DNA from 4 places in the Ruegeria sp. ABF4_144 genome. Region 4 is predicted to be linked to each of the others. Evidence: riboswitches for the same ligand, from Rfam matches in the RefSeq annotation. Region 4 holds a riboswitch; each other region holds the start of a gene.
The links. A riboswitch is a leader RNA that binds a small molecule or an ion and turns the genes downstream of it on or off. The one in region 4 is predicted to bind cobalamin.
Positions count from the first base shown of each region.

Region 1: it holds a riboswitch for cobalamin, as region 4 does, so the genes downstream of both, ACXAGD_RS07795 (aromatic ring-hydroxylating oxygenase subunit alpha) here and ACXAGD_RS16435 (DUF1636 family protein) in region 4, are expected to answer to the same signal.
Region 2: it holds a riboswitch for cobalamin, as region 4 does, so the genes downstream of both, ACXAGD_RS14680 (hypothetical protein) here and ACXAGD_RS16435 (DUF1636 family protein) in region 4, are expected to answer to the same signal.
Region 3: it holds a riboswitch for cobalamin, as region 4 does, so the genes downstream of both, ACXAGD_RS04785 (DUF1636 family protein) here and ACXAGD_RS16435 (DUF1636 family protein) in region 4, are expected to answer to the same signal.

Region 1 covers NZ_JBSWWK010000001.1:1,528,162-1,535,531, reverse strand. The annotation lists gene ACXAGD_RS07800 (LysR family transcriptional regulator) at 52-942, opposite strand; cobalamin riboswitch at 1,341-1,544, shown strand; gene ACXAGD_RS07795 (aromatic ring-hydroxylating oxygenase subunit alpha) at 1,657-2,880, shown strand; gene ACXAGD_RS07790 (FAD-binding oxidoreductase) at 2,886-3,968, shown strand; partial or broken gene ACXAGD_RS07785 (pyrophosphohydrolase domain-containing protein) at 4,027-4,362, opposite strand; gene ACXAGD_RS07780 (siderophore-interacting protein) at 4,593-5,642, opposite strand; gene ACXAGD_RS07775 (ABC transporter ATP-binding protein) at 5,655-6,437, opposite strand; gene ACXAGD_RS07770 (FecCD family ABC transporter permease) at 6,439-7,370, opposite strand, start outside.
Region 2 covers NZ_JBSWWK010000001.1:2,935,983-2,943,352, forward strand. The annotation lists gene ACXAGD_RS14665 (bifunctional 2',3'-cyclic-nucleotide 2'-phosphodiesterase/3'-nucleotidase) at 1-1,527, shown strand, start outside; RNA gene ffs (signal recognition particle sRNA small type) at 1,567-1,665, shown strand; gene ACXAGD_RS14675 (alpha/beta hydrolase family protein) at 1,705-2,562, opposite strand; cobalamin riboswitch at 2,704-2,924, shown strand; gene ACXAGD_RS14680 (hypothetical protein) at 3,008-3,415, shown strand; gene ACXAGD_RS14685 (protein-tyrosine phosphatase family protein) at 3,417-3,920, opposite strand; gene ACXAGD_RS14690 (DNA polymerase III subunit gamma/tau) at 4,052-5,803, shown strand; gene ACXAGD_RS14695 (hypothetical protein) at 5,890-6,177, shown strand; gene ACXAGD_RS14700 (YbaB/EbfC family nucleoid-associated protein) at 6,189-6,533, shown strand; gene recR (recombination mediator RecR) at 6,598-7,191, shown strand; gene ACXAGD_RS14710 (lactoylglutathione lyase family protein) at 7,264-7,370, opposite strand, start outside.
Region 3 covers NZ_JBSWWK010000001.1:924,794-932,163, forward strand. The annotation lists gene cobN (cobaltochelatase subunit CobN) at 1-1,328, opposite strand, end outside; gene cobW (cobalamin biosynthesis protein CobW) at 1,332-2,387, opposite strand; gene ACXAGD_RS04785 (DUF1636 family protein) at 2,389-2,763, opposite strand; cobalamin riboswitch at 2,858-3,067, opposite strand; gene ACXAGD_RS04790 (LysR substrate-binding domain-containing protein) at 3,140-4,015, opposite strand; gene ACXAGD_RS04795 (NAD(P)-dependent oxidoreductase) at 4,119-5,075, shown strand; gene ACXAGD_RS04800 (LysR family transcriptional regulator) at 5,249-6,142, opposite strand; gene ACXAGD_RS04805 (type 1 glutamine amidotransferase domain-containing protein) at 6,275-6,958, shown strand; gene ACXAGD_RS04810 (LysR family transcriptional regulator) at 7,096-7,370, opposite strand, start outside.
Region 4 covers NZ_JBSWWK010000001.1:3,283,784-3,291,153, forward strand. The annotation lists gene ACXAGD_RS16430 (DUF3299 domain-containing protein) at 23-787, opposite strand; cobalamin riboswitch at 922-1,122, shown strand; gene ACXAGD_RS16435 (DUF1636 family protein) at 1,217-1,573, shown strand; gene ACXAGD_RS16440 (ABC transporter ATP-binding protein) at 1,570-2,355, shown strand; gene ACXAGD_RS16445 (ABC transporter substrate-binding protein) at 2,374-3,321, shown strand; gene ACXAGD_RS16450 (FecCD family ABC transporter permease) at 3,323-4,336, shown strand; gene ACXAGD_RS16455 (UbiX family flavin prenyltransferase) at 4,311-4,919, opposite strand; gene ACXAGD_RS16460 (UbiD family decarboxylase) at 4,916-6,424, opposite strand; gene ubiT (ubiquinone anaerobic biosynthesis accessory factor UbiT) at 6,565-7,107, shown strand; gene ubiU (ubiquinone anaerobic biosynthesis protein UbiU) at 7,107-7,370, shown strand, end outside.

The DNA of each region.
Region 1 (7,370 bases), 1.8 Mb from region 4:
AAAATCTGTATTTTCAGAAGTAAACTTTTAACCGTTCAAAAGTAATTGGGGTCAGTTCTGAACTTCAGCCAGCGTTTTAAGGAAAAGCTCGACGCGCTTGTCCCCGTGGCCCTTGCGGCTGGCCAGTTTTATGTCGGTGTCGTAAGCGTAAACTTTAGGCAGAAGAGATTTCAATTCGCCGTTCTCAATCCACGGTTCGCAGGCGTGCCGGGGCAGGTAGCCCAGATACAAGCCGCTCAGCACCATGCCCAACATGGCTTCCATCGTGGCCGCCGTCGCGGCGCTAGTGAAAAGACCGTGTGGTTGTGTTTTGTCCCGGTCGTCAAAGCTGCGTTCAGAATACCTTGCTTTGGTGACCGCCTGTTCGATCTCTTGTTCATCTTCAAGATCAAAGGCGGGATGGGCGCGGCCACAACATAATAGCTGTCTTTCAACATTAACGGTCTCGGCCTTCAGCGCTGCGGACAGTTCCCGAAAGGGACCGATGGCAATATTCAGTTCATTGTTGAGCAGCGCCCGTTCCATCTGTGGGGCGCTCATGATGGCGATGTTCAGGGAAATCTCGGGCGCCTGCGCGGCAAACTTCTGGATCACTTTATAGATCGGGCAACGCAGATTGGTCATGATCGCGTCGTCCATTGCGATGCTAAATTGACCGTGCATGTCACCATTATACGCCTCGACCGATCTGGTGAATGTTCCGATGGCCTGGCTGAGCGGTCGCAGCTCCTCGTATACAAGGTGCCCGCCTTCGGTCAGTTGGAACCCGCCGCGTCCACGGTCGCACAGGCGAAACCCCAAGCGGGTTTCCAGATTTGAAATGGCCGCGCTGATAGCGGACAGGCTCATGTTCAGACCGTACTGAGCGGGAGACAACCCGCCGGCCTCAACCACATGCGCAAAGACCTGCAAGAGTTTCAAATCGGCACCGTGAAGGCTCAATTGAACCGGTGCTGATCTTTCAGGGATGTTCTTCCCTGACAATGACTTACCTTTTTGCATTTGAGGGGTGCCTCTCAAATTTTGCACTGGCACAGTCTAGTGAAAGTCACCTCGGGTGGAAATATGGCGGCGATGCTAGTTCTCACGATATCCCGGACCACGTGGCCAATTTGATCCTACAGAGAGTGTGATCGACGTCTGGTCACCAGAAGGCGTAGCCTAGAGCCGAGGCTACGCCTCACAGGCTCAAACGCAAGAACGACCTGCCGACTTAATTGACAAACCCCCAGTCAGTTGTCAGCACGCCCCAGAATTTTCCAATGAAAAACCGAAACCAAACGATGTCTGTTTTGTTTCCGGAAATGTCGCAAGTATTTCAGCGGTCAAAAGTGACTGAAATAGTTTGATGGTCGTGAGGTGCCGCTGTTTGATTCTAAGACAGCGGAGAATTGGGAAGCCGGTGTAAGTCCGGCACTGCCCCCGCAACGGTAAGGAAGGTCAGGTTCGACAATCAACCACTGGGACGAGGATCCCGGGAAGGTCTCGCAACCGGGTGTAAACCCCTTTTAAGTCCGGAAACCAGCCTCTCAGATATGTCAAACCGCGGGTGGCGGTGGGGGCACGGGTTTCGGACGTGATCCTCGCACGCCTCCGGACAGGTCCTCCTTGTCATCTGCCCAAGCAATGCCGCGGGGCGCGGCAGGAGAGCCAGAAATGAACACTATTCAAAGCCTGTTGGCGCGTCGAAACCCGGGCTATGCTCTGGAACAGGCGTTTTATATCGATCCCGAGATTTTTCAGACCGACCTTGAAACCATCCATTACCGCGACTGGCTGTTTGCCATTCCAGCCTGTGAACTGGTGAAAGCAGGCGACTACGTGACGTACAACGTCGGGGCTTACCGAGTGATCATCGTGCGCGGCGCCGACAATCAGATCCGAGCGTTTCACAACACCTGTCGCCATCGCGGCTCCGTCATTTGCAAGGCGGCAAAAGGCAATGCGCCCAAACTGGTTTGTCCGTATCACCAATGGACCTACGAGCTTGACGGCTCACTGCTCTGGGCCCGTGACATGGGGCCGGACTTCGATCCCAAACAGCATGGATTGAAGACAGTCCATTGCCGCGATCTTGCCGGGTTGGTCTTCATCTGCCTTGCGGATAATGCGCCAGATTTCGACACCTTCGCCAACACTGCGCGCCCATATCTTGAGCCGCATGATCTGGGGAATGCCAAGGTCGCCTTTGAAAGCTCGATCATCGAGAACGGCAACTGGAAGCTGGTCTGGGAAAACAACCGCGAGTGCTATCACTGTGGCGGCAACCATCCTGCTTTGTGCCGAACTTTCCCCGACGATCCGGGTGTAACAGGGATAGAAGGCGGTGAAACACCAGCCTACATGCAGGCCCATTTTGACCGGTGTCAGGCTGCGGGCATGCCATCGCAGTTCTATCTGAATGATGATGGCCAATACCGTCTGGCGCGTATGCCGCTGAAAGAAGGCGCTGAGAGCTATACGATGGACGGAAAGTCCGCTGTGCGCCGCTGGTTGGGCCGATCTCCCTTTGCGGATGCGGGATCGTTGTTGAAGTTCCACTATCCAACCACCTGGAACCACTTCCTTGCCGACCATTCGATTGTTTTCCGAGTCACTCCGATCAGTCCGACAGAGACCGAAGTCACGACCAAATGGTTGGTCAACAAAGACGCGGTCGAAGGCGTAGATTACGACGTGAAACGTTTAACCGAAGTTTGGGTCGCCACGAATGACGAAGATCGTCAGGTGGTCGAGGATAACCAGCAGGGCATCAACAGCCCGGCCTATGTGCCTGGTCCGTACTCGCCAATTCAGGAATCCGGCGTTCTGCAGTTCGTGGATTGGTATTGCAACACGTTGTCGGCCCGCCTGGCACCAAACACGCTGGCGGCGGAGTAAGGCTAATGAAAGACCTGAACACGCTCTCTTCTGCCATCTGGCAAGATGGCGAGATGCTGGAATGCGTCTCGGTTGTGCCCGAGATGCCCAACACCGCCAGCTTTTCGTTCCGCGCCCCCTCGGGGGCGCAGTTCGCCTATCACCCCGGTCAGTTCCTGACGCTCGAAATCCCGGCACCGAACCAGCCCGGGGGTATCGTGCATCGCACTTATACGATCTCGTCATCGCCGTCGCGCCCGCGGTCAATCACCATCACCGCCAAAGCGCAACCCGACAGTATCGGCACGCGCTGGATGCTGGACAACCTGCAACCCGGCATGCGCATCAAGGCCATTGGGCCTGCGGGCCTGTTTTCCAACGCGCAAAGCGCGGCAGGCAAGTACCTGTTTATTTCGGCCGGCTCGGGCATCACCCCGATGATGTCGATGACAACCTGCATGTGGGACGAAGGCCGTGATCTGGACGTTGTCTTCATCAACTGTGCCAAGCGGCCATCCGAGATCATCTTCCGCCAACGGTTGGAACAGATGGCCAGCCGCACCGACGGTTTGGACCTAAAATTCGTTGTTGAAGAGCCGGATCGGTATCGCCCGTGGACGGGATATCAGGGTCAGTTCAATCAGTTGATGCTGGGGTTGATGGCCCCTGATTACCTTGAGCGCGAGGTCTATTGCTGCGGCCCTGAACCCTTCATGCAGGCGGTGCGCGACGCTCTGGCCGGTCTTGGTTTTGATATGGACAACTACCATCAGGAGAGCTTTGGCGCGCCGGTGGAAACCGAGGCGGATCAGCCTGAGTTGGATGACGTTGTCCTCGACGATGACAGCAGCGCTGAGATCCTGTTTGCAAGCTCCGGCGTGACTGCCAAGGTCACTGAGACCGATACGGTTCTTGCCGCCGCCCGTTCGGTTGGTCTGAACATTCCGTCGGGATGTACTTTCGGTGTCTGCGGAACCTGCAAGGTCAAGAAAACGGCCGGAGAGGTCCACATGGTCCACAATGGCGGGATCTCCGAAGACGACATCGAGGCAGGTTACATTCTTGCCTGCTGCTCAAACCCGATCGGCAAGGTTGAAGTCGAGGTTTAGGCGGTTTGCATTCGAAACCGCAGCGTGGCTGACGCTTGCTGCGGTTTCGATGCGCTGACTATGTCCGCTGCAGAATGCGGGCCAGATCGGGCCGCCGGAAGTCCGGCCCTTTCAGCACCTTGCCGTCGTCACGCAGAACCGGCCGCCCATCGGCACCGAGTTTGGACATGTTCGACGCGTGGACCTCTTCCATCGCATCCTGCTTGAAACCGTGCAGGCCAAATTCGAGAAGCGTGCCGTCGAGCACGTACTGGATGTCGCAAAGCGCATCCAGAACTTCGATCAGATCACCAGCCTCAACTGCAGTACGCAGCTCGGCCACTTCCTCTTCAAGGATCGCCAGCCGCATCTGCGCGCGCTCCTCGGGGATCGACGGGGCGTCAACGACCGGAACGTCGAACGCCGCGTGCCTTCAGGGAAAATGCCAGACCAGCCTCAGAGCAGTGTCAAATTCACAAGCGCCAGGGCCGCAATCGCCCCGACCCAGGGTGCTACGGGCATTTGTGAAGCTCCGAAGCATCGGGAGCAACAACAGCCAGAGGAGCTATTCCGACGACCGTAGCGTGGTTTCCTGAATCAAGGAAATACGCGGAGCAACGGCAAGCGATAGCTGGTAGCAGATCCTTATGGTTTGCTCCAATAGGCCGCAATGTAAGCGTTCGCCGGATCGCTGCCCTTGGCCTTGAATGCGGTTCTGACTTTCTGTACGTCCGCTTTTTCGCACGCGAACCAAAGGAAGTGATCAGGAAATTCGTCGTGTGCAGCCAATGCGAGATCAGCGAGACTTTGGCCATCTTCCGGACTTAGCCAGGATGTTGAAATGCCACTAGGTGCGCTGAGAGAGTAGGCGCATTGCGGACCGTCCTCCACCCGAACGGTTACGTGCCCTTTGCTGTTTTCCGCCAGGTTTTCAAGGATGCGTGCAGCTGCGGGCAGTGCGGTTTCGTCAGCGAACATCAGAATACGCGTTGTGTCAGGGATACCGCCGCCACCGGGGCCCACCACAGCCACTTTGGTTCCGGGCTCAACCTGACTGGCCCATTCAGATACACGACCGCCCTCGTGCTGGAACACGTCAAAATCCATCACGCCCTCGGCGTGGTCTATCCAGCGCGTGGTATAGACGGGTCTGTGCAGTGCCTTTTCGCCCTTTGGCCAAACCGTTGCTCCGTTTTCAGAAACAGAGGGCCATTCAACGTCATCAATTCCTTTAGGGGGCAACACAATACGGAAGTGAATTGCGTCATCCTTAAAACTGGACAACCCGCGTGCCTTGATCCGAACGCGCAGGAAACAGGTTCCAATGGGGCGAACTGACTGCACCGTGGCAAAATGAAAATTGGGAGGCAGGCTGCCGGCTTTTTCAGCGTCGGACCACCTCAGCGCTGCCGCAGCATCCGGGGCAAAGTGCGTCAGATGCTCAACAAGGCTTTCCTTGAGCATGAATAGCCAATCCTGCTTGGCTGCTGACACCTTTGCCGTGACGCCCCCAGACACCGCGCCAAAGCTATAGTGGCCAAATGGCGTCTCCAGCGTGACACGCTCATCAGTGTCTTCAATGACCGGTAGGTCATGTTCCTGTGCTTCATGCAGCATTACCATGCGCATCGCCGGGAAACTCAGGTCGGGCAATGTGGTTTCGGCATGCAAGGAAAAAACGGGGCGGATGGTCATCGAAGCCTCCTCTCAGGCGGGAATAACGTGGGGGGTTCCGTGCACCGGATCAGTGATCACAGTGCAGGGCAGGGCAAAGACCTGATCCATTGTCTGTTCAGTGATCACTGCGGCTGGCGATCCTTCGCGATGCACCTTGCCGTCTTTCAAAGCGATAATGTGATCGGCAAAGCGAGCAGCAAGATTGATGTCGTGCAGCACCATGGCAACTGTGCGTCCGGTTTCCCGGTTCAATTTCTGTACCAGTGTCAGCAGTTCAATCTGATGCGGCAGATCAAGATAGGTTGTCGGTTCGTCCAAAAGCAGAATGCCGGTATCCTGCGCTAAGGCCATCGCGATCCAGGCGCGTTGCCTTTGACCACCGGACAGGGACTCCAATGGCCGATGAGCATTATGTGTCATACCCGTTTCATCCAACGCATTGGCAACCGCCTCAGCGTCCACTTTAGACCATTGCCGAAGCGCGGATTGATGCGGGGTGCGGCCCCGGACGACCAGGTCATGAACGGACAGGCCTTCGGGCGCGGTCGGCATCTGCGGCAGGATGGCAAGGCGACGCGCTACCGAGCGGCTGCTTTGTTTGTGAATTGCCTTGCCATCGAGAACAACTTGTCCTTTTTGCACAGGTTGCAATCGCGCAAGCGATCTGAGCAACGTGGATTTTCCGCATGCGTTGGGACCGACGATGACGGTCAGGCTTCCGTCGGGGATCTGCACGAACAGCTCGCTAAGAACAGTGGATTTGCCAAAGGAAACTGAGAGATCCTTGGCCATGAGACGAGAGGGCTGAGACATCTCAGAGGGTTCCTTTTCTGAATTGCACCAAAAGCAGCCACATCAGGACAGGCGCTCCGATCATCGCGGTAAACACCCCGGCTGGCAGTTGTACGATTGGTATTGAACGCGCCGCCATATCGGCCAGCAGAGTGACCATTGCCCCAACCATTGCCGCGGGTAACAATGCCGGGCTTCCACCGCGCACGACGCGTCGTGCTATGGGACCGGATACAAAGGCTACAAAGGGCAGGGGGCCCGCAACGCTGACACCCAAAGCAACAAGAGCGACCGCACAGGCGGTTACCAACAAACGCAGTGGTGACAGAGGAAGGCCCAAACCGGTGGTAATATCGTCGGACATCGCCATTCGGCTCAGTGGAAACTGCAGCCAAAGCGCCAAAGGGAAAAGAACGAACAGGCCAAGCCAAACCAACCTCACATCGCTCCAGTCGCGCGCGTTGAGTGTGCCGATCAACCATTTAGCCATTTCGGAAGCGGTCAAAGCGTCAAGCTTGGTCATCAGCAGGTCTGAACCAGCAGAAAGGGTCAAGCTGGCGCCGATACCAATCAGGATCAGGCGATAGGGCTGCAGGCCGTTATGCCATGCTAATGCAGTGACGGCTGTTGCGGTCACCAACCCACCGACAAGTGCACCCGGCAGTACAAACCCACCGGTCAGGATCATCGCCAGCAACGCGCCGCAACTAGCGCCCGCGCTGAACCCGATCACGTCCGGGGATGCGAGTGGATTCCGCAGCATTGTCTGGAACATTGCTCCTGCCAGACCGAATGCTGCACCGGCTCCAATTGCGGTCAGGATACGCGGCAGACGATGGTCAAGAACAATCATTTGTTGCACGCCATCAGCCTGCCGCGCGAAGGTGGCAAAGATCTGGGACCATGAGAGCGGAAAGGCACCCAGCTTCACCGAAACCGTCAGGGTGATCGCAA
Region 2 (7,370 bases), 350 kb from region 4:
CGTATTCTGGCCGATGCCCCCTGCCCGGTGTTGTGCAGCAATGCGCACAGGCAAAAGACCAACCCTTTTTGGAAAAGCCATGAAATTCTGACCCGCAGGGCGCTGTATCAGGGCCAGCAGGCCACGCTGAAAATCGGTGTATTTTCGGTCCTACCCCCACAGACCGCAAAGTGGGAGTCGCACAGGCTGCAAGGCAAAATCGTCATGGACGACATGCTAACCTGCGCCCGCAACAAGGTGCGTGACCTGCAAGCAGAGGGGTGTGATCTGATCCTGACGCTGGCGCATACAGGGTTGGGATCACCCAATGCAGAACCCGACATGGAAAATGCGATCATCCCAATGGCTGCCATCGACGGCATTGACGCCGTGATCGCGGGGCATTCCCACTTGACGCTTCCCGGCCCTGCTCATGAGGGGTTGGACCATGTCGACGCCATCCGGGGGCGGGTCCACGGAAAACCGGTGGTCATGCCGGGCCCGGCCGGGTCAAATCTGGGGGTGATCGACCTCATTCTAAACAGGGCATATGACGGAACTTGGGCCATTCAGGATCACAGCGCCGAATTGCGCTCGGTCTGCCCAGTCGGCACTGACGGCTTGGTCCAGCCGGTTGCAGAAGATCCTGAATTGCTGCGCGTGTTCACCAAAGGCCATTCGGAAACACGCCGTCACGCTGCACAGCCCATGGGGCGAACAGACCGGCATCTGCACAGCTATTTCAGCTTTTGCGCCCCGGACAGGGGGCTTGCATTGGTTGCCGCAGCACAGGCAGCGGCCCTGCGTCCACATCTGCAAGGAACGCCCTTAGCAGAGCTGCCTCTTCTATCCGCGGTGGCTCCTTCAAAGTTCGGAGGGCGCGCCGGGCCGCGCTTTTACACGGATGTGCCACCGGGGCAGGTATTCCTGCGTCACATCAACGATCTGTACGTATTTCCCAACGAATTGCAGGCTGTGGTCGTGAATGGCGCGCAGATCAGCGATTGGCTGGAAATGTCGGTATGCGTTTTCAATCAGATTAAGCCAGACTTTGAAACCGATCTGGTCGACCCCAGCCGTGCCGGTCATAACTTCGACGTTCTCCAGGGGCTAAGTTATCAGATCGACCTCTCGCAGCCTTCGCGCTTTGACGATTTAGGGCGCCTGACCAATCTTGCGCATCGCCGCATTCACGATATCCGATTCGAGGGGCGCCCCGTGGCCGCTGACCAGCGCTTTGTCGTTGCGCTGAACAATTACCGTGCCAACGGAGGGGGACATTTCCCCTTTGTCGACCACGCCGAGCCGGTCGCGCTGCCTGCTCAGCCCGTCCAGCAGATTTTGCAGAATTACCTGTCGGGTGCCCTGCCCCGGGATTCGATGGCAAACGCCCCCCGCGCCTTTCGCTTTAAGCCGTTGCCGGGGGCGACAGCTCTGCTCAGGACCGGTCCGAAGGCCCGCGATCACATTGCCGAGCTTGAGGAATACGCCCCACAGCTGGTCAGAGAGGACGATGACGGCTTTTTGCTGATCCGTTTGACGCTCTGACGGGTTGTCTTTTCCGCGCCTGTTGCCTATATCGACCGATGAGAGGTTGGCGCGGGCGAGCGCCTCGCCAACCTGGTCAGGTCCGGAAGGAAGCAGCCACAACGAGCCCCGCTTGGGTCGATGTCCAACCTCTCACTTCTTCCCTTCAGTGCATGTAAATCGCCGGAACAGGCGATGTCATGCGATCAACCGTGGCCAGAGGGCGGCATTGCGGCGGGCGAAGGCACCGATATGCCCCACGTCCGGCAGGCAGAACTCATCTGGAGACAACAGGTGACGGCGCGCATGCGGCCCATACAGGTCTGCCAACCGCCAGACTGCTGCGGGCGGTACAAGATCGTCGTCTTCGAAAGTGAACAGGTCGACGGGTGTCTCTGACTGCGCCCAGCGGGCCTCGGGCAGAGTTACCCCAATCTCGGGCAAGTAGTTTTGCGGAGCGGTACACCACCGCCGCCACTGCCAATAGACGCTTGCAGGCAAGTCAGCTCCGAATCCCAGCGCCTTTCCCGGAAGGTACCCAAGTGCTTTCACCGCCACGGGCGCGTGACCGTACCAGAACAGCAAAGCCAACGCTCGGTAAGGCCAAGGGTGGTCTGACACCGTTACTGGACCAGCGCAGACGCAAATCATGCGGTCGATCTGATCGATATCCGGTTGAATCGGCCCCAACATCCCGCCGACAGAATGACCGATGCTCCATTGCTGCGCGTCAGGGAACCTGCGGCGCATCTCCGCCCGGGCCGCAGGCATGTCGATCAAGGCCCAATCGGCCATTTTAATCTGCGATGCTTTCAACGGCCCGCTTAAAGAATGGCCAAAATCACTGTAGTCATAGGTCAGACAGGCCATTCCCTGCACCTCGGCCAGCCAACGTGCAAAATGCCGATAGTAGTCCCTGGGCACGCCGGTTGCGCCGTGAATGACCACGGCAACCCTGGGTGCCGAAGCGGGCAGGTACAGGCGCGCAGACAGACTGCCCGCGCCAGAGGGAAACTGGAAGTCCTCGGTTGATACAGCTTGTGCAGCGTCCAGCATAGTACGGCCTCCAGATTTTGAACCGATTGGTTCACTTTCTCCAGTCCGCCTTGTTTCCACCCACAAGTCAACAGCGCCCTTGCATGACCACACGTCCGCTTGTCCGCGCAATTTGCCCGCTTGACTCAGGTCGCCCACACCCGCTAGCGATGACGCGATGGTTCTCGACCCAGATCTTGGGGCGGGATGAAAAGGGAACACGGTGCGGTTCTGCCCGGCAATGCCGGAACGAACCAAGGCCGAGACTGCCCCCGCAACTGTAAGCGGTGAGCAATGCCGGGATACCACTGGCCGAAAGGCTGGGAAGGTCGGCAACGCGTAGACCCGCAAGTCAGGAGACCTGCCATCGAACCAAAACCGAAACTCGGGCGGGGTGTCCGGGGCAGGTCGTCGGCACGCTGTCACACCTGTTCTACGCCCCCGTTCTGCGCGCGGAGGGCGCATCATGATCTGGAAGACCAAAACACACGAATTCTCGGCCACTGTTTGCCAGCGCACCGGAAAAACCTGCCCGGCATTGGCACAAGTCGCGCGCGTCATCACCCAGGCGATTGAGACCGCTGCACCTGCCACAACACCAAATTTCCAGGTCGAAGGCAGCAGCGAGCTGACCCATTGCCCGGAAGGCTGTACCGCCCGCTTTCGCGCGCGTCAGGATCAGATTCGAGTCTTTTGCGGCGCGGAGCCCGATGTCTCTACCGATTCACTTGATAGCTATGCAGACATGATGTTCACGGATGTGTTCAGCTCTTTGCCCGCCGATGTCCTGGCCCACCCACCCTACGCGATGCTTGAGGTTTCGACGCTGGCTCAAAGCCCGGTTGCACTACCAGAACAGCACGCGGCGCTCTGAGTTAATTGTTCCGTCGGGCGCTGGCCGCCTGCGCTGCCCAGTCCAACTGACCGTCGGTTTCAACGGCGCAGGGCCGTACGGCACGCAGACGTCTCAGCGCCACCTCGGGGCGTTCACCGTGTTCTACCATAAGGCGCAAGGCAACCATCCCGGACCGGCCACAACCGCCCCGGCAATGCACCAGCACGCGGCCAGCACGGGCCAGAACCTGTGCCGCAGCCGCGCTAACGTCGGACCACGCGGCCTGAACCTCAGGCGGCGGCGCGCCAAAATCCGTGACCGGCAGATGGGCCCACGCGATTGCAGCGGCGCACAGGTCATCGCCGAATCCGGAGGCACCCTCCTGTAGCATCTCGCCCTCTGTGGTCATGGAAATCACCAGGTCGGGCTGCCAGTCGCGGATAACGTGAAAGTCCTGAGCGTAATTTCCCGCGCGCCCCGGCAATGGCGACAGGGCGACCGTACCGTTCCCTACCTGCACCGGATGAATTGCAAACAGTCTCACCAGATGGCCCTCCTTGATACGTGCTTAAGGTACATAAACTGCGACGCAAACAGAAATTCGCCAAGCGGGATGTGGACGCGGGCGGCGGGGGTCTCTACGCTGCATCGGAACCCGAATCCGACAGAGCAGACATGAACGACACGCCCAGCCCCGCCTATCAGGTTCTTGCCCGCAAATACCGCCCCGAAACCTTTGCCGACCTAGTGGGTCAGGACGCGATGGTGCGCACGCTGAAAAACGCGTTCGAAGCCGACCGGATCGCGCAGGCCTTTATCATGACCGGCATTCGCGGCACCGGCAAAACCACCACGGCGCGGATTATCGCCAAGGGCATGAACTGCATCGGCCCCGATGGCGAAGGCAAGCCTACCACAGAACCCTGCGGTCAGTGCGAGCATTGCGTGGCCATCATGGAAGGCCGCCATGTCGACGTGATGGAGATGGACGCCGCCAGCCGCACCGGCGTGAACGACATTCGCGAGATCATCGACAGCGTCCGCTATCGTGCTGCCAGTGCGCGCTACAAGATATACATCATCGACGAGGTCCACATGCTGTCGACCAGCGCCTTCAACGCGCTGCTGAAGACGCTTGAGGAACCGCCCGAGCATGTGAAGTTCATCTTCGCCACAACCGAGATTCGCAAAGTCCCTGTGACGGTTCTATCGCGCTGTCAGCGGTTCGACCTGCGCCGGATCGAACCCGAGGACATGATCGGCCTGCTCAGCAAGATCGCAGCGGCCGAGAATGCCCAGATCGCCGATGACGCGCTGGCCTTGATCACCCGCGCCGCCGAAGGCTCAGCGCGGGATGCGACCTCTCTGCTGGATCAGGCGATCTCGCACGGGGCCGGGGAAACCAGCGCCGATCAGGTGCGTGCGATGCTGGGCCTGGCCGATCGCGGGCGGGTGCTGGACCTGATGGACATGATCCTGCGCGGGGACGCGGCAGGCGCGCTAACTGAACTGAGCGCACAATATGCCGAGGGCGCCGACCCACTGGCCGTTCTGCGCGATCTGGCCGAGATCACTCACTGGGTCTCGGTCGTGAAAATCACCCCGAATGCGGCCGAAGACCCGACGGTTTCGCCGGATGAGCGCGCCCGTGGGCAACAGATGTCCGAAGCCCTGCCGATGCGGGTTCTGACTCGGATGTGGCAGATGCTGCTGAAAGCGCTGGAAGAAGTCTCGGCCGCGCCAAATGCGATGATGGCCGCCGAAATGGCCGTGATCCGCCTGACCCATGTGGCCGACCTGCCCAGCCCGGAGGAACTGATCAAGCGGCTACAGGATGCACCTCCACCCCCGCCGAACGGCGGCCCCGGAGGCGGCATGGCCGTACCGTCCCATGCGCCTGCACAGCCAGCTCCTGCTTCGTATACCACAACAGCGCGCGGCCCTGCTGGCGCACCCACCGCCGCGCTGGCCCAAGACACCCAAGCAGCCCTTGCGCGCTATCCTAGCTTTGACCATGTCGTGGAACTGATCCGCACAAACCGCGACGTGAAACTGTTGGTCGAAGTTGAAAATGGCGTCCGCCTCGTATCCTACCAACCCGGCCGGATCGAGTTCACACCGACGGATAACGCCCCCACCGATCTGGCCGCCCGGATCGGTTCGGCACTACAGCGGTGGACCGGAAACCGCTGGGCGGTGTCCATCGTCGCCGATGGGGAAGCGGCAACCATCGCCGAGGTCCGTGACGCAGCTGATCTGGCATTGAAGGCGCAGGCCGAGCAGCACCCTTTGGTGCAGGCCGTCCTGATGCAGTTTCCCAAAGCGCGCATTAAACGGATTGAGACACCGGAAGAACGCGCTGCCAAGGTCGAAACCGAAGCCCTGCCCGAGGTGGAAGACGAATGGGATCCCTTCGAGGAGGATTGATCCTCTCTTTTGCAGCTTCAAGTGCGATGGCCGAAGTATGCGATAAAGAAAGACCGCTATGGGACCCGACGTCAGGACCTGCGTCCATGCTTGACGAGTTCGTAGCACTGGCCCTCAACCCGTTGATCGTAGTTCTTGTAAGTCTCAGCCTGATCGCGATCACAGGAAATCGACGTGTTATCAAATGGGTGATCGCCGCGCTGTGGTTCCTTGCTGCCATTGTGGTTAGCGGGGATTATTATGGCCCCGTATTGGACGATGTCAGATGGGAAGCAATGCGCGAAGGTTGCATTGGATCTCCCCTCTTGTTCCTTGGGCTGGCAATTGCGATATGTGCCACACTCATTCACGGCGCTCTGCGCCCCCGCAATTAGGAGAAAGAACAATGCTCAAAGGACTCGGCGGTCTGGGCGATATGGCCAAGATGATGAAATCAGCGCAGGATTTGCAGGCCAAAATGACGGATATGCAGGAAGAGCTAAACAACCTGATGGTTGTCGGCGAATCCGGCGCAGGTCTGGTCAAAGCGACCGCCACTGCCAAGGGTGAGCTCAAAGGTCTGGACATCGACCCGTCGATCTTCAATGGCGACGACAAGGAAGTGGTCGAAGACCTGATCCTGGCCGCCATCAAAGACGCGCAGACCAAAGCAGCCGAGCGTTCTCAGGCCGAGATGGCAAAACTGACCGAAAGCATGGGTCTGCCCGCAGACATCAAACTGCCGTTCTGATAGACACTCCTGACGGAAAACCGGCCGGGCACCCCTGCCCGGCCCTTTTGCAGGAACATTCGCGGTGAGCTCGAACAGCGATATCGACAACCTGATTGACCTGATGGCCAAGCTGCCGGGCCTCGGGCCCCGCTCGGCCCGTCGCGCCGTACTGCACCTGGTCCGCAAACGCGCCCTATTGCTGACACCGCTATCTGACGCGATGCAGCAGGTTGCCGTCACCGCCCGAGAATGCCTGAACTGCGGCAACGTGGGCACCACCGATATCTGTGACATCTGCAACAGCGAGGACCGCGCAACCGGAGAGTTGTGCGTGGTCGAAGACGTCGCCGACCTCTGGGCGATGGAGCGCGCAGGCGTGTTCAAAGGCCGCTATCACGTGCTGGGCGGTACGTTGTCGGCGCTGGACGGCGTCGGCCCGGACGAGTTGCGCATTCCCCGACTGAAAGATCGGGTCATGGCCGAAGGGATTACCGAGATCATCCTCGCGCTGAATGCCACAGTCGACGGCCAGACCACGGCGCACTACATCGCCGATCAGTTGGAAGGGCAGGTTCGCCTGACTTCACTGGCGCAAGGCGTGCCTATTGGCGGCGAACTGGATTATCTGGATGACGGGACGATTACGGCGGCGCTAAGAGCCCGAAAAGAGCTCTGAGTACCGCGATACGACGTCAACCAGAACACGCTGTTGCCTGTTCCAGTTTCACACCGGAACCTGCCCAGTTTGTCAGGTGTAAGCACCAGACGAATAGGTCAATTCATAAGAGTGGCTGTAAATCTCGAAGACAATGCCAAAGGGGTCTTCAACGTAGACCATACGGTATGGTTTCTCTC
Region 3 (7,370 bases), 2.4 Mb from region 4:
GCCTGATAGGCGTCCAATGGCCAGGCAAGGCGAGCGTCTGGCAGGGTCTCGGCAATGGGTTCCGCCGGAGCGGTGTCATACCCCTCGCCCTGAAGGTCTGACAGCATTGCCTCGGCCGAGGCCAGCGCGTCAAGGCCTACAGCATGGGCCATTTGCCAGTCTTTACCGGGGTATGTGGAGAGCACCAGCGCCGGGATCTGATTTGCTTTGGGCTTGTCGTTCAGGTTTAGCCACCCGGTGACGCGATCGATGATGGCTTCGATCCGCTCGGCTTCAGCCCGGTGGGCGAAGCGGGAGTATTCCAGATGCGGATCGCGTTTACCCGGTTCCTTGAAGGACGCAATGCCCGCCGAAATGCGGCCGTCCACTTCGGGCAGCACTACATGCATGGCGAGGTCGGCGGGTGAGAGGCCCCGTTCCGCCTCGGCCCACGCTTTGCGGCGGGACGTGGCGAGGGCGACCTGAAAGACCGGCACATTCGCCGCGTCCAGCGGCGAGGTGCCTGACGCGCCTTTGCCTGAGAAAGAGGTGGCGTTGATAATCGCCGAAGGTTCCAAACCGACGATGTTTTCGCGCAGCCATTCGGCAGCTGCGGGAGCTTTGAGGGACGGGGCGAACATGCCCACAGCCTCGAACCCGCGATTGCGCAAGCTTCGGATCAAGGCCGCGACCGGAGCTGTGTCTGCCGAAGTCAAATAGGCGCGGTAAAAGGTGACGACTATGCGTTTCGCGTTGCTTGAGAAGGCAGCTTCCGCCGGGATCACGCCACGATCCGGGCACCATGCACCGCAGTCGGGCAGGGTTTTAGCCCCCATCACTGGACCGGCATAAAGACCCGCCGCCAGCGCCATCTGCGCCAAAGCGGCTTGTGCGGCGACCTCTCCACCGGTATCGCACAGATGCGCCAAGCGGCGCAGAGTCGAGACGGGCAGTGTGGAATAGTCATCCAACCGCGTGTCTTCACGACCATCTGCGGGCAGTACTGCCAGCGCAATGCCCTTGGTCTGCGCCAACGCCAGAACCTGCTGCAACCCGTACGACCAGTAAGGCACGCCGCCGATCAGGCGGATCAGGATGCCTTTTGCGCCCTCCAGCGTCTGTTCGACATAGGTGTCAACGGACAGAGGATGTTTCAGCGCGGTCAGATTGGCCAGCCGCATCGTGGGCATCCGCCCCTCGGGGCCGCCACCGCGATGCCAGCCTGCCGCGAAAGCGCCAAGGTCGCTGTCAGAAAAGGACAGCACCACCAGATCCGCCGGGCTCTGGCCCAGATCGGTCGGGGTTTCGGTTTCTTCTAACCCGTGGCTTTCGCGGAAGACGACGTGCATGGCTTACTCGGCGGCCTCGGTCAGGCCCACGAGGATATCGCGGATAGCTGCCTCTTTGATGTCGTCATGCTCGGCGATGACCACCAGACGCGAGCGGCGCTCTTCACCGGGCTCCCACGGACGGTCATACTGGTGACGCACGCGGGCACCAACAGCCTGCACCAGCAGACGCATCGGTTTGCCTTCAACGGCGGCATAGCCTTTGACGCGCAGGATGTTCAGCTCATTGGCCAAGCGTTCGATTTTGGCGACCAGATCGGCGGGGTCGGTCTGTTCCGGCAGTTCGACGATGATGCTTTCGAAATCGTCATGCTCGTGATCATGGTGGCCGTCATGATGCGACGGACGGGCGTCCATGTCGTCTTCGGCGGCGGCTTCCAGACCCAGCACAACGCGCACGTCCACCGCACCTTCGGCCACTTCAACCACGGGCAGCGGGCGTGGAGCCTCGGCTGCAATGATCGCCTTCGCTTTGGCAACGCCTTCAGAACCCGCCAGATCAGGCTTGGTCAGCAGGATGATATCAGCGCAAGAGATCTGATCCTCGAACACCTCGGACAAGGGCGTTTCGTGGTCGATCGAGTCATCGGCCAGACGCTGGGCGTCCACGGCTTCAACGTTCGGAGCAAAACGACCAGCGGCGACGGCTTCGGCATCGGCCAAAGCGATTACGCCATCGACAGTGATCTTGGACCGGATATCGGGCCAGTCGAACGCCTTCAGCAGCGGTTTGGGCAGGGCGAGACCGGATGTTTCGATGAGGATGTGATCGGGGCGTGGCTCTAGCGCCATCAGCGCCTCGATAGTGGGGATGAAGTCATCGGCAACAGTGCAGCAGATGCAGCCATTGGCCAGTTCCATAATGTTTTCCGCTGGGCAATCCGGGATGGCGCAGGATTTCAGGATATCGCCATCGACACCGACATCGCCGAACTCGTTGACGACCACGGCCAGACGCTTGCCCTGGGGATTCTGCATCAGATGCTTGACCAGCGTAGTCTTTCCCGAGCCCAAAAAGCCGGTGATCACAGTAACAGGGAGTTTTTCGAGGTTTGACATTTTAAGCTCCAATCGGGGGAATACGGGCCGCACAGTTCTTGCGGAAATGCTCTGGGCGCTCACGCCATTTGACCAAGCCATCTTCGGTGGCCAGATACTTGGTCACACCTTCGATGATGGTTTCGACGTGGTCGGTTTCATTCAGGTTTTCGTACACGAAGGTCCAGCGCGAGGGCCCGCCGCGTAAAACGATCGAACAGCCCTGGTCACAGTTTGAAAGGCACTCAACTGGTTTCAGTTCGATGCCTTCGGGCAAACCAGCGTCTTCCAATGCTTTGTGCAGCAAGGTGCCCGGTCGCTGCGAGTCATCCTCGACAGGCACGCCACGACGGCAAGTGGTACAAACCAGCAATTCCACTGGTGTGGTCTCAGTCATGTCTCTCATCCCCCCAAAACCTATTCGTGGGGGACGGGGTTTCATGCGGGCCACGTATTCCGACATGGACCCGACACCGGAACACCCCGCCCGGTTACAACTTCGGGTGCTGGCAGGTCTCCCGGCTTGCGGATGTCAGAGGCTGAGCTCTGGCAGGTGTCCCGCCTTCCCGGCCTTTTGGGCCAGTGGCTTTGGGCACCTTCTCCGGTCACGGTCGCGGGGGCGGCTGCGTTTGACGGAAGTTCCGCTGACGCATTCCCTTTTCATCCATCCGGGGATGGACACCAACGCAAGCGACATGCGGCACGGGCAGGGGCCTTGTCAAGCGCGAGACGGGGGCAGAAACCTCTTGGAATGGAAAAGCGACCAGCTTGGGTCAATCCGCGGCATCTGTTGCCAGCCGATCCCGCAACCACGCGCAGAACAAACCCGCCGCCGCTGTGGTCTGGGTCGCCCGTTCGGCGCTGACCAGATAGTGCGACTGGGCAAAGGGAATCGCGGCGCCTGCTATCGCAATCGGTGCACCTTGCCGGATTGCGTTTTTGGCGAACCGTTCCAGGATCGTTGCATACCCCGCGCCGGCCATCACAAGTTGCAGAGCCGCGACCGTCGTATCCACCGAATGCTGGGGCGGTTGGTCGGGAGGCGCAATGCCGTTGGCCTGAAAATACCGCGCCCAGTTGTCCTCGTACCCAAGGATATGAACCAGCGGCCCTTTGTTCAGTTTCGGGGAGCCGTCCCCGGCTCGGCAGACCGGAACCAGCTTTTCATCGGTGAGTTTTTCGGATCGCACCCCGGGCCAGTCGCCATAGCCAAGCCGGATTTCCACATCCACATCGCCGGGTGTTCCGCTGTCGTTCCAGATGTGCGAGACCAGACGGATAGGAATGTCCGGGTGTTGTGCGGTAAAGTCCGGTAGTTCAGCGGCCACCCAATAGGCTGCCGTCGAAATCGCGGCCCGGATTGTCAGGGTCTGGTGCGAGGCTGGGCCAAACAGGCTGTTGGTGGACAGGGCGATATCGGCCAGCGCGCGTCGCACAGTCAGAGAATAGGATTGCCCCAGCTCTGTCAGCTCCAACCGCCGCGCGTTCCGCGTGAACAGCTTTTGCCCCAGCTCGGCCTCAAGTGACCGAATATGCAGTGATACCGCCGTCTGAGTCAGGCCAAGTTCCCGCGCGGTTGTGGTGAAATTCAGATGGCGTGCGGCGGATTCAAAGCTACGTAGCCAGGCGGGGTTTGGAAGTCGGTCCATCTATCACCAAAATATTTTGCCGATAATGCGTGTTATTATTCATTTACGCTTTGGGCATGCAATAGCGATACTTTGCGCAAACAGCGACCTTCGGGAGGGTAATATGAAAGTCGGATTTATCGGTCTGGGCAATGTTGGCGGCAAGCTGTCGGGATCGCTTCTGCGCAACGGGATTGACCTGACGGTCCATGACCTCAACCCCGATCTGGTGGCCGAATTTGTAGCCCAAGGTGCCAGAGCAGCGGAAAACCCGGCGCAGATGATGCGGGATTGCGATGCGGTTATAACCTGTCTGCCGTCGCCTGCGGCCTCGGATGCCGTCATGCAACAGATGCTGCCCGAGGTCGGATCCGGCAAAATCTGGATGGAGATGTCGACCACCGACGAGGCCGAGGTCAAACGCTTGGGCGCGATGGTGATCGAACGCGGCGGCGCCGCTGTTGATTGCCCTGTGTCCGGCGGGTGCCACCGGGCGGCGACCGGCAATATCTCGATCTTCGCAGGGTGCGACCGTACTACATTCGAGCGGATTTTGCCGTTCCTTATCACGATGGGGCGGCGTGTGCTGCATACAGGTGAGTTGGGCACGGCCTCGGTCCTGAAGGTTCTGACCAACTATCTGGCCACCGCCAACCTGATCACCTGCGCCGAGGCGCTGGTAACTGCCAAGGCTGCTGGAATGGACCTCAACACCACTTATGAGGCGATCAAAATCTCGTCCGGCACGTCCTTCGTGCATGAGACCGAAAGCCAGGTCATCCTGAACGGATCGCGGGATATCTCTTTCACGATGGATTTGGTGAAAAAGGACATCGGTCTGTTTCAGGACGTTGCAGACCGTGCCGGAGTGCCGTTGGAGATCAACCCGGTGATGATCAAAATCTTCGAAGATGGCATCGCCCGCTTCGGTGAGCGCGAACTGTCACCGAACATTATCAAGCGGTTAGAGGAAGCCACCGGTCTGAACATCACGGCCCCCGGGTTCCCGCCCGAGATGCTGGACGACGAGCCCGAAGAGCCGGGGTACGAAGTCATACCGCAGGGCCAGCAGGCAGGGTGAACTACCAGGCGGTGCAGTGCAATCAGTAGCAAACGAAGGGCTGTCCCGGAAGGGGCCGCCTTTTTCCGCGCCGGATGTGTTTGCCTGCGAGACCTGTTCAAATGACGGGATTTCGACGAGCGGGCAACCTTTGTAGACATCAAACTGTGACTCTCGGCCTTTCCTCCAATCGCTTACCGGCGCTTGGGTTCAAACGCGGTTAGTAGAAAATCAATGGCCAAACGAACGCGTCGCGGCAAAAGACGCCCGTCGGGGTAGACAATCCAATGCGCTCTTGCGGCGTCTGCATCTTCGAAATCCTCAAGCAGCAGCTGCACTTTGCCTTCAGCAACCAGGTCCTGAATGTTCTCGTGCGCTGTATAGGCAATGCCCAGCCCGCGTTCGAGCGCCGTGCGCATCAGCGGAATGCTGTTAAAGCGAAACCTGCCACCGACCCTGATCTGCAAGGGGTCTTTGCTTTCGGGATCGCGAAACATCCACGTGTCGCTGGTGGTCACAAGGCAGGAGTGGTCTCTGAGATCCTGTGGTCTTTCCGGTGCTCCGTGTTGTTCTAGGTAGGTGGCAGAGGCCGCGCAGGCCAATTTGCGCGTGCAGAGCTTTCGCGCAATCAGCGAACTGTCGGAAAGTGCACCATAGCGAATGGCAAAATCATACCCTTCTCCGATCAGATCGACGTAGCGATTGCTGAAATCCACCGTGAGGGTCAGCAGGGGGTGATCCTCAACGAAACGCATGAGTTCCGGAATGACGTTTTGCTCGGCAAAGGGACCTGCGGCCGTGACACGCAATGGGCCGGCCAGTTCACTGACCTCGCCCGAGATCGCGTCCTGAGCTTCCTCGGTCGCCGCGATCAAGTCGTTTACCTTGCGTTGATACGCGATCCCTACCTCAGTCAGTCGAACGGTACGTGTTGTGCGTGCGATGAGTTTTACACCCAACTTGTTTTCCAATGCCTGAATGCGCCGGGAAACGTGTGAGGTGGATACGTTCAGTTGATTTGCGGCTTTGGTAAAATTGCCCGTGCGCGCCACTGCTGCGAATTCTTCCAGACCGTCCCAGATCGACAAAATGCACCCCATTATTTCACACTAGCAAAAGAGCATTGCAAATATACCCAATTGAACCTGGTCAACAACACCCGATATGTCCCCCATCAAGTAGATCGCAGCACGCTGCGCCTCAGCCCAATAGGAGACACCATGTCCAAGAAAATCCTAATCGTTTTGACGTCGCACGATACACTTGGCGATACCGGCGAAAAGACCGGGTTCTGGCTGGAAGAGTTGGCCGCGCCCTATTACGCGTTCCTGGACGCGGGTGCCGAACTAACATTGGCCTCCCCGAAAGGCGGCCAACCTCCGCTTGATCCCAAGAGCAGTTCCGCAGACTTCCGGACCGCTGACACTGATCGATTTGAAGCAGACGAAACAGCCAAGGTAGATCTTGCCAACACGCTGAAGCTGTCCGAGGTAAGCGCCTCTGATTACGACGCTGTTTTCTACCCCGGCGGTCATGGCCCGATGTGGGACTTGGTCCAAGATGCGCACTCGATCCAACTGATCGAGGAGTTTTGGGGCCAGGACAAAATCGTGTCAGCCGTGTGCCATGCACCGATTGCTCTGGCGAACGCCAAAGACAAAAGCGGCCAACATATCGTGGCTGGGCGTAGCGTCACGGGGTTCACAAACTCTGAAGAGGATGCAGTTGGTTTGACACAAGTGGTGCCTCAGTTGCTGGAAGACACCCTGAAGGACCGCGGGGCAGAGTTCATCAGCATTGAGGACTGGGCTCCGTTTACGCAACAAGACGGCAACCTCATTACCGGACAGAACCCTGCATCATCGGCCAGTGTTGCCAAGCGTGTGCTAGATACTTTGGGGTAGTCACCGAGACCAAAACTAAGGTCTAACCAAGGCTTCGAAGTCTTGAGTAGAGTTCGTATCGGAAGCAGCCGTTCGCTTTGAAAAAGCCAGCGGCTGCTTTGCTTTGTGTCACATGAGCCCAGAGCGAATGGCGGTTATCAGTGTGTTTCTGTTCCCGTAACCCAGAATTCATTTCGTCTGGACTTGACCCGCTGGGCAAGGAAATCAACAAACAGCCGAACCCGTGCGGTGTTTCGAAGATCACGATGCAGCAGAAGCCAGATGCTCCGATACGGCATCGGCTTTTGAAACGGCGCGCGGATCAGGTTGGGATGTCGGTCGCCAAGATTGCACGCAAGATACGCCATACCCAAACCAGAGGCCGCCAATGTGATCAACGGAACGAGTTCAGAGACCCGGTGTTTCAGAGTGG
Region 4 (7,370 bases):
GTTTCACGATCCGGCAATCATGTCATTCAGACGTCTTCGCCCCACCGGTTTTGCGCTGGCCCGCCGCACGGAGGCGGTCAGCAATGCTCTGCGTCCACTCCAGCCGGTCCCCCTGTGTTTCAAGGGTTTCGACACTGTCAGCCTCCAGCCGGAACGTCGCGCGCATGGGCATGAACCCGTCCACCACCATCATGTCCTGCTCTGACGGATCGATGGTCAGCTTTCCGGTCAGCCGGACGGGCTCGTGGACATAGCGGGGTGTCCAGTTACCATTCAACTGCACCCGGATCATCTGATTGGGCGGCGGCGGCGGCAGATGGCTGCACATCCCGCGCTGAGGCACCAGATAAGCGATCGCGTGCCCTTCAGCATCGGGCGGCCCCGGAATGGCAAACCCCGCCAGCGTCACGGTCTGACCGTCGAATTCTGGATTGCCGGCAGCACCAGCGTGATCCCGGCTTTGGGCCACGGTGTGCCGCTGATCCAGCAGCCAATCGACATCGATGCCGTCTGCGGCCAACGCCTCTTCGGTTTCGACTAACAGTTCCTGCCACTTTCGCCGCTCATCAGGGCTGCCTGCGTCCTGATGCAGCCTTCCGCGCAGGCGCACGACAAAAAGCAAATCATCGAACTGTTCAGGGCTGAGATCGCGATACGGATCGTCAAAGTTCTGAGCAGACGGGTCCTGTAAATCAGACCAGTCCAACGCAGAGCCTGGCGCGGCCAGCGCGAAAGAACCGCACAAGACCAGCGTCAAAATCGTCGCAAGATGAACCCAATATCGCATGAACAGACTCTATCGCCCTGCCGAGATCATTCCAGTGGGTTTTTTGCAAACACTGTCGTCCCTTGTTGCTTGGGTTCCGGCCGGCAACAAACGAACTCAACAAAACTTTCATATTGACGCACTGGATGATCTCGGGCAGTCAATCTGGTGATGGTTCCCCCAATTGGGGATGAAAAGGGAATACGGTGAGGTCCGCCAAACGGCGCCAACTCCGTGACTGCCCCCGCAACTGTAAGCGGTGAGCGACGCCATATACCCACTGGCCCCAAAGGCCGGGAAGGATGGCCAAGCACAGACCCGCAAGTCAGGAGACCTGCCATCAAACGATCAACCAACCCGGGGCGGGGTGTCCCGGAAGGAGGAAAAGTGACGACTGCGTTACGTTATTACATTGCAACCACCTCGCCCCGGCAATAGACGGAGCGAGCAATGGCAAACAATCCCAATCATTTCCTGCTGATTTGCGAAACCTGCAAAGGCACAGATGCCGCGAATGCGATCCGAAAAGCGCTGACGAACCGGCTTCCATCCGGTTTTGCCTTGCGCATGGTTTCCTGCATGGCGGGCTGCGGCCGACCAACAACCGTTGGATTCCAAGCTGCCGGCAAGGCGCAATACCTGTTTGGTGACATCAGCTCGTCGCAAGATGTTGACGCTCTGGCCCAATTTGCCAGGCAATTCCACGACAGCAGCGACGGCTGGACCAACGCCACTGACCGTCCGCGCGCCTTGTTCGAAAAAACCCTGGCCCGTTTACCCAGACTAACCGTGGAGGAGCACCCATGACGGACTCTGCGTTTCTGGTCGCGCGTGATCTGGAATACTACGCGCTGAATGGCGATGTCCTGCTGCAGGGCGCTTCGTTTGAACTGGACAAGGGCGCGATATTGGCCATCGCCGGGCCGAACGGAGCCGGGAAAACAACGCTTTTGAACCTGCTGTGCGGCGCGGCCGAGCTGGTTCTTGGCGACGTACTGGTTGACCGGCGCAGCGTAAAACAGATGTCGGCATCAGAGCGCGCCCGCATGATTGCCGTCGTCAGCCAACAGGAAAATCCGGATGGCCGTTTGACGTTGCGCGACTATGTTGCGTTGGGTCAGATTCCGATCCGGTCCGACAGATCCGCCGAAGCCCACGCGGTTGAGCTTGACCGGATACTGGACCTGACCGGGCTGATCGCACTGGCGGATAAACGAATGGCTCTGCTGTCCGGCGGCGAACGTCAGCGGGCCCATATCGCCCGGGCGCTGGCGCAGAACCCATCGCTGTTGTTTCTAGACGAACCCACCAACCATCTGGACCCGGACGCCAAGGGGCGGATGCTGTCGCTTGTGGCCGAGCTTGGCATCACGGTGGTGATGATCGTGCACGATCTGGTCATGATCCCCGAATTCGCCACTCATGTGGCGTTGATGAAGTCCACACGTCTGACCAGCTTTGGCCCTGTGGCCGAGGTTCTGACGCCCGCGCATGTGCGTGACACGTTCGGCGTCGACTACCTGTGTTTCCAGCACGAAGGCCGAGTGATCCCGGCGCTGGATATCCGAAGAACACCCGTTTCAAACTAAAGCAAGGACACTCCCCCAATGAAACATATCTGGTCTGCGGCCGTGATTACTGCAATGGCAGGCGGCGCATCTGCAGGTGGCATAACCGTTGATAACTGCGGCGAGCCGCTGGTTTTCGAGACTCAGCCCGAACGGCTGGTCGTACACGACATGAACATGACCGACATGGCCTTTGCCCTGGGTCTGCAGGATAAGATCGTGGGTCTGACCGGCATCACCGGCTGGTACAAGACCAGCCCTGAATTTGACACTCTGCGCGGCGACATCCCCGAGCTTGCGCCGAAATACCCGACCGTTGAAAATCTGGTCGCAGTTGAGCCCGACCTGTTCTTTGCGGGTTGGTATTACGGCATGAAGCCCGGCGGCGACGTGACCCCCGACACGCTTGAACCCTTTGGCATTAAGACCATGATCCTGACGGAAAGCTGCGTGCATCTGGACAAGGATCGCCCCGAGGCCAGCATGGACCTGCTGTTCAACGACGTTCTGCGTCTGGGCAAAGTCATGCATGTCGAGGACAAGGCCGAAGGACTGGTCGGTGGATGGAAAGAAGAGCTGGCAGCGATCGAAGCGCAGACTGCCGATCTGGCCAAACCCCGTGTCTTCCTGCTGGACGGCCCGGCGGATGCGCCCTTCACCGCTGGTAAGTTCGCCATCCCCGATGCGATGATCGCAGCCGCCGGTGGCGAGAACGTCACCCACGACATGGACACCAGCTGGGGCCGCACCTCGTGGGAGGCCGTTGCCGCCGCAAACCCGGAATTCCTTGTGCTGCTGGATTACCAAACCGGCAATGGCGCTGCGGATACGTTCAAGTTCCTGCAAGAGCACCCGGTGATGTCGCAAACCGACGCGGTCAAGAACGAGCGCTGGATTGGCCTGCGGTACGAGGAACTGACCCCAGGACCGGCAAACATCGAAGCGATCTCGAAAATGGCTCAGGCCATGCATCCGGGCCTCAACTGATATGGGCCGATTGGGCCTTGTGCTAACACTGGGGGCGGTCGTTCTGGCCGCCCTTTTGCTGATTTCGACCGTTTACGGCACCACTTCTATTCCCGCGCGGGATGCTTTTGACGCAGTGTTGCTGGGCACTGGCCTGACCGACGGCGACATGTCCGCGCTGCATCGGATCGTGTTCGACCTGCGCTTGCCGCGTGCTCTTTTCGCGGCTGTCATTGGCGCCGGGCTGGGCATCGTCGGTGTCGTTCTGCAAACCACGACACGCAACGACCTGGCTGATCCGTTTCTGTTCGGCCTGTCCTCGGGCGCGGCGGCCGGGGCGGTGTTCGTCATCACCGTAACCGGAGACATTCTGGGCTTCTGGACCCTGCCGCTGGCGGCATTTTGCGGTGGCCTCGTGGCATCAGGCATCGTGCTGGCACTGGTGCACGGCTTACGCACAAGCGCGCCGGAAAAACTGATCCTGGCCGGACTGGCGGTGTCCTTCCTGTTCTCGGCCATCACCAATTACCTGATTTTCGCGGGCGACAGCCGCGCTGCGCATTCGGTCATCTTCTGGATGCTAGGCGGGCTGGGCCTGGCCCGGTGGGAGACCTTCCCGCTGGTCTGCGCCGGGTTGCTGCTGATCCTGTCCTATTCGCTCTATCGCAGCCGCTGGCTGGATGCCCTGCTGACCGGAGACCTGACCGCAGCAACGCTGGGTGTTCCAGTGCAGGGGCTGCGGTTTAGCATGTTCTTTGCCGCCGCCCTTGCCACCGCCGTTTTCGTCTCGGTCGCCGGTGTGATCGGCTTTGTCGGCCTGATGGTGCCGCATATCGCCCGTGGTATCGCCGGACCGCTGCACAACCGTCTTCTGCCCACAGCCGCGATTGTGGGGGCTGCGTTGCTGACGGGTTCGGATATCCTCAGCAGGCTGCTTCTGGCACCGCAGGAATTGCCGGTTGGGATCGTAACGACCTCAATCGGATCGGTGTTCGTGTTTCTGCTGCTGTTCAGGACCGCAAAGGCGCGACACTAGGGCGGAACCTCAACCCTGCCTCGACCCACTGGCTGGCCACCGGGGCAGATACTCCCAACAAATCGATCGCGCGAGCGGCAATCTGGGTGACGATATCCGACACACCTTGCGGTTTCAGATAGAAGGCTGGCACCGGTGGCAGAACAATCGCGCCCATCTCGGTCACGGTTGTCATGTTCCGAAGATGCACCAGTGTCAGCGGCGCCTCGCGGGTCAGCAGGATCAAACGCCTGCGTTCCTTGAGCTGAACGCTGGCGGCGCGGGTCAGCAGGTTGTCATCCAGACCATGTGCGATGGCCGCCAGCGACCGCATCGAACATGGCGCAACGATCATCCCGGAGACAGGGACCGACCCCGACGCAATGCTTGCACCAATGTTGTCGATAGTATGATGACGGGTTGCCAAGCCCTTGAGGGTATCAAACGCATCGCTGCCGCATTCTTCAAAGAGGGTGCGCTGTGCTGCATCGCTGGTGACAAGGTCGATCTCAACACCCAGATCCGACAACTGCCGCGCCACTGACAACCCGAGCGCTGCGCCCGAGGCTCCGGCCACGCCCAAAATCACACGGTGCTGGCTCATGACGGACCTCTTGCCATCAGGCGCGAGACAAGATCCGCGGCAAACTCCGCGTCCTTGTCCGCTGTTTTCATCACGGTTCCCCATTCCCGGGTGGTTTCGCTTTCGATCTTGGTTGTGGCGTCGATGCCCATTTTGCCGGATAACCCCGGTTGCGGAGACGCAAAGTCAAGATAGTCCATCGGCGTATTCTCGAGCGTCATCACATCACGCACCGGGTCCATACGCGTGGCAAGCGCCCAGGCGATGTCATCCCAGTTTTTGGGGTCAATATCGTCATCCACCACCACGATCATCTTGGTGTAACTGAATTGCGGCAGCATCCCCCACAGCGCCATCATCACCCGACGCGCCTGACCGGGATAGCGTTTGTCGATGCTGACAACGGCAATGCGGTACGAACAGGCGGCGGGCGGCAGCCACAGATCACGAACTTCGGGAATCTGGGCGCGAATGGTGGGCAGCGCGAGACGGTTGAAAACCTCGCCTATGATCGCGGGCTCATCCGGCGGGCGACCGGTATAGGTGGACAGGTACAGCGGGTCCTGCCGATGGGTCACGGCCGTGACCTGCATGACCGGGAAAGGCTCGGCCCGGTTATAGTATCCGGTGTGATCGCCGAACGGCCCCTCGGGTGCGGTTTCGGTGGGGGAAACCCAGCCTTCAAGGATGATCTCGGCCTCGGCCGGAACCATCAGGGGCACCGATTTGGCGGCCACCATGCGCGGGCGGACCCCGTTGAGCGCCCCCGCAAAGGTCATTTCCGACACGGTCTCGGGAAGGGGCAACGCGGCAGACAACAATGTGGCCGGGTCCGCCCCCAGAACAATGGCGACCGGAGTCTTTTCCCCGCGCTTTGCCCAGCTCCGGTGATGGGCCGCGCCACCGCGATGGGGCAGCCAGCGCATGATCAGCTTGTCCCGGTCCAAGACCTGCGCGCGGTAGATACCCGCATTGTAGGAATTGACATTGCCCGCCTCGGACCCGTGCGGCCGGGTGATGACCACCGGCCAGGTCACAAGCGGCGCCGCATCGCCCGGCCAATGGGTCTGCACCGGGATGGAGGCCAGATCGATATCCGCCCCTTCCCGAACCACCTGCTGACTAGGGGCAGACTTGGCGATTTTGGGCCGCGTTGCCAGTGCAGCTTTCAACATCGGCCAGCGCGACAGGGCATCCCGCAACCCGTCCGGCGGTGTCGGAGTTTTGAGCGCGGCAAGAAACGCGCCCATCTCGTCCAGTTCCTCTGGTTTGATCCCAAGCCCGGCGCACACGCGTTCAGTTGTCCCGAACAGGTTGGCGACAACCGGCATTTTCGATGGGATACCCCCGTCCAACACCGGGCTATCGAACCGCAACACCGGGCCAGCCCGTTCCAGCACGTTGCGGTGAACCGCTGTCATCTGATGAAGGACCGAGACGGGCTCGGGCACCGTCAGAAGCTGATTGGTGTCCCCACACCAGTCCAGGAAACCGCGCAGGCTGGGGAATGAGGGCAATGATCGCACGACAGATCCTGTTCAAGAACGTCCGGCCTGCCTATCAGCGAAATTCCACAGCGAAATTGACAATGGTCAACTTGGGGCAGGGCACAAACAATTATGAGGGCTCGGCAAGAGACGTGTCGACCGTGCCAAAGGAGCCCTGCTTGTCCCAATCGCCCGCTCAGATTCCGCGCTTTCCGCAGTTGGCCACATATCCGTTGCGCGTTTTACCCTTTGCCCCCTTGTCGGCCATCCTGTCCGCGTTTTCCCGCAAGATTGCTCAAAAACACCCGGGCATGTTCCGCAGGCTGGGTGAGCACGATCATACCCGGTTCATCCTTGATCCAACCGACCTGCCGTTTGTGATCTGTCTTGATCCGAACGGCGGCAGCCCGCGCGTGACGGTCACACGCGGCCCGGCCGAAGGTGCTGCACGGATCGCCGGGCCGCTGGCCGCCCTGCTGGGCCTTGTTCACGGTGCCTATGACGGGGACGCGCTGTTCTTTTCCCGCGACCTGGTGATCGAAGGCGATACGGCTGCCGCACTGGCCCTGCGCAACGCCATCGATGATGCCGAGCTGGATTTTGCGCAAGAACTCTCGGACCTGTCCGGCCCCTTGGCGCAGTCGATGCAGAGGCTCCTGGCAATGATCGAGCGAAGAACCGGCGTTAACCTGAGCAGACCTGAAGAGGCAGAACTATGGTAATGGAAATTGTCTGCCCCGCCGGCACCCCCGCCGCGTTGCGTGCGGCTGTCAAAGCGGGTGCGCACACGGTTTACTGCGGCTTTGCCGATGAAACCAACGCCCGAAACTTTCCCGGCCTGAACTTCGATCGTTCTGAGATGCGCGAGGGCGTGGCCTTTGCCCACCAGCATGGCGCCAAGGTTCTGGTCGCCATCAACACCTTTCCCCGCGCCGGACACGAAGCAATCTGGCACCGTGCGGTGGCGGATGCTGAAACGTGCGGC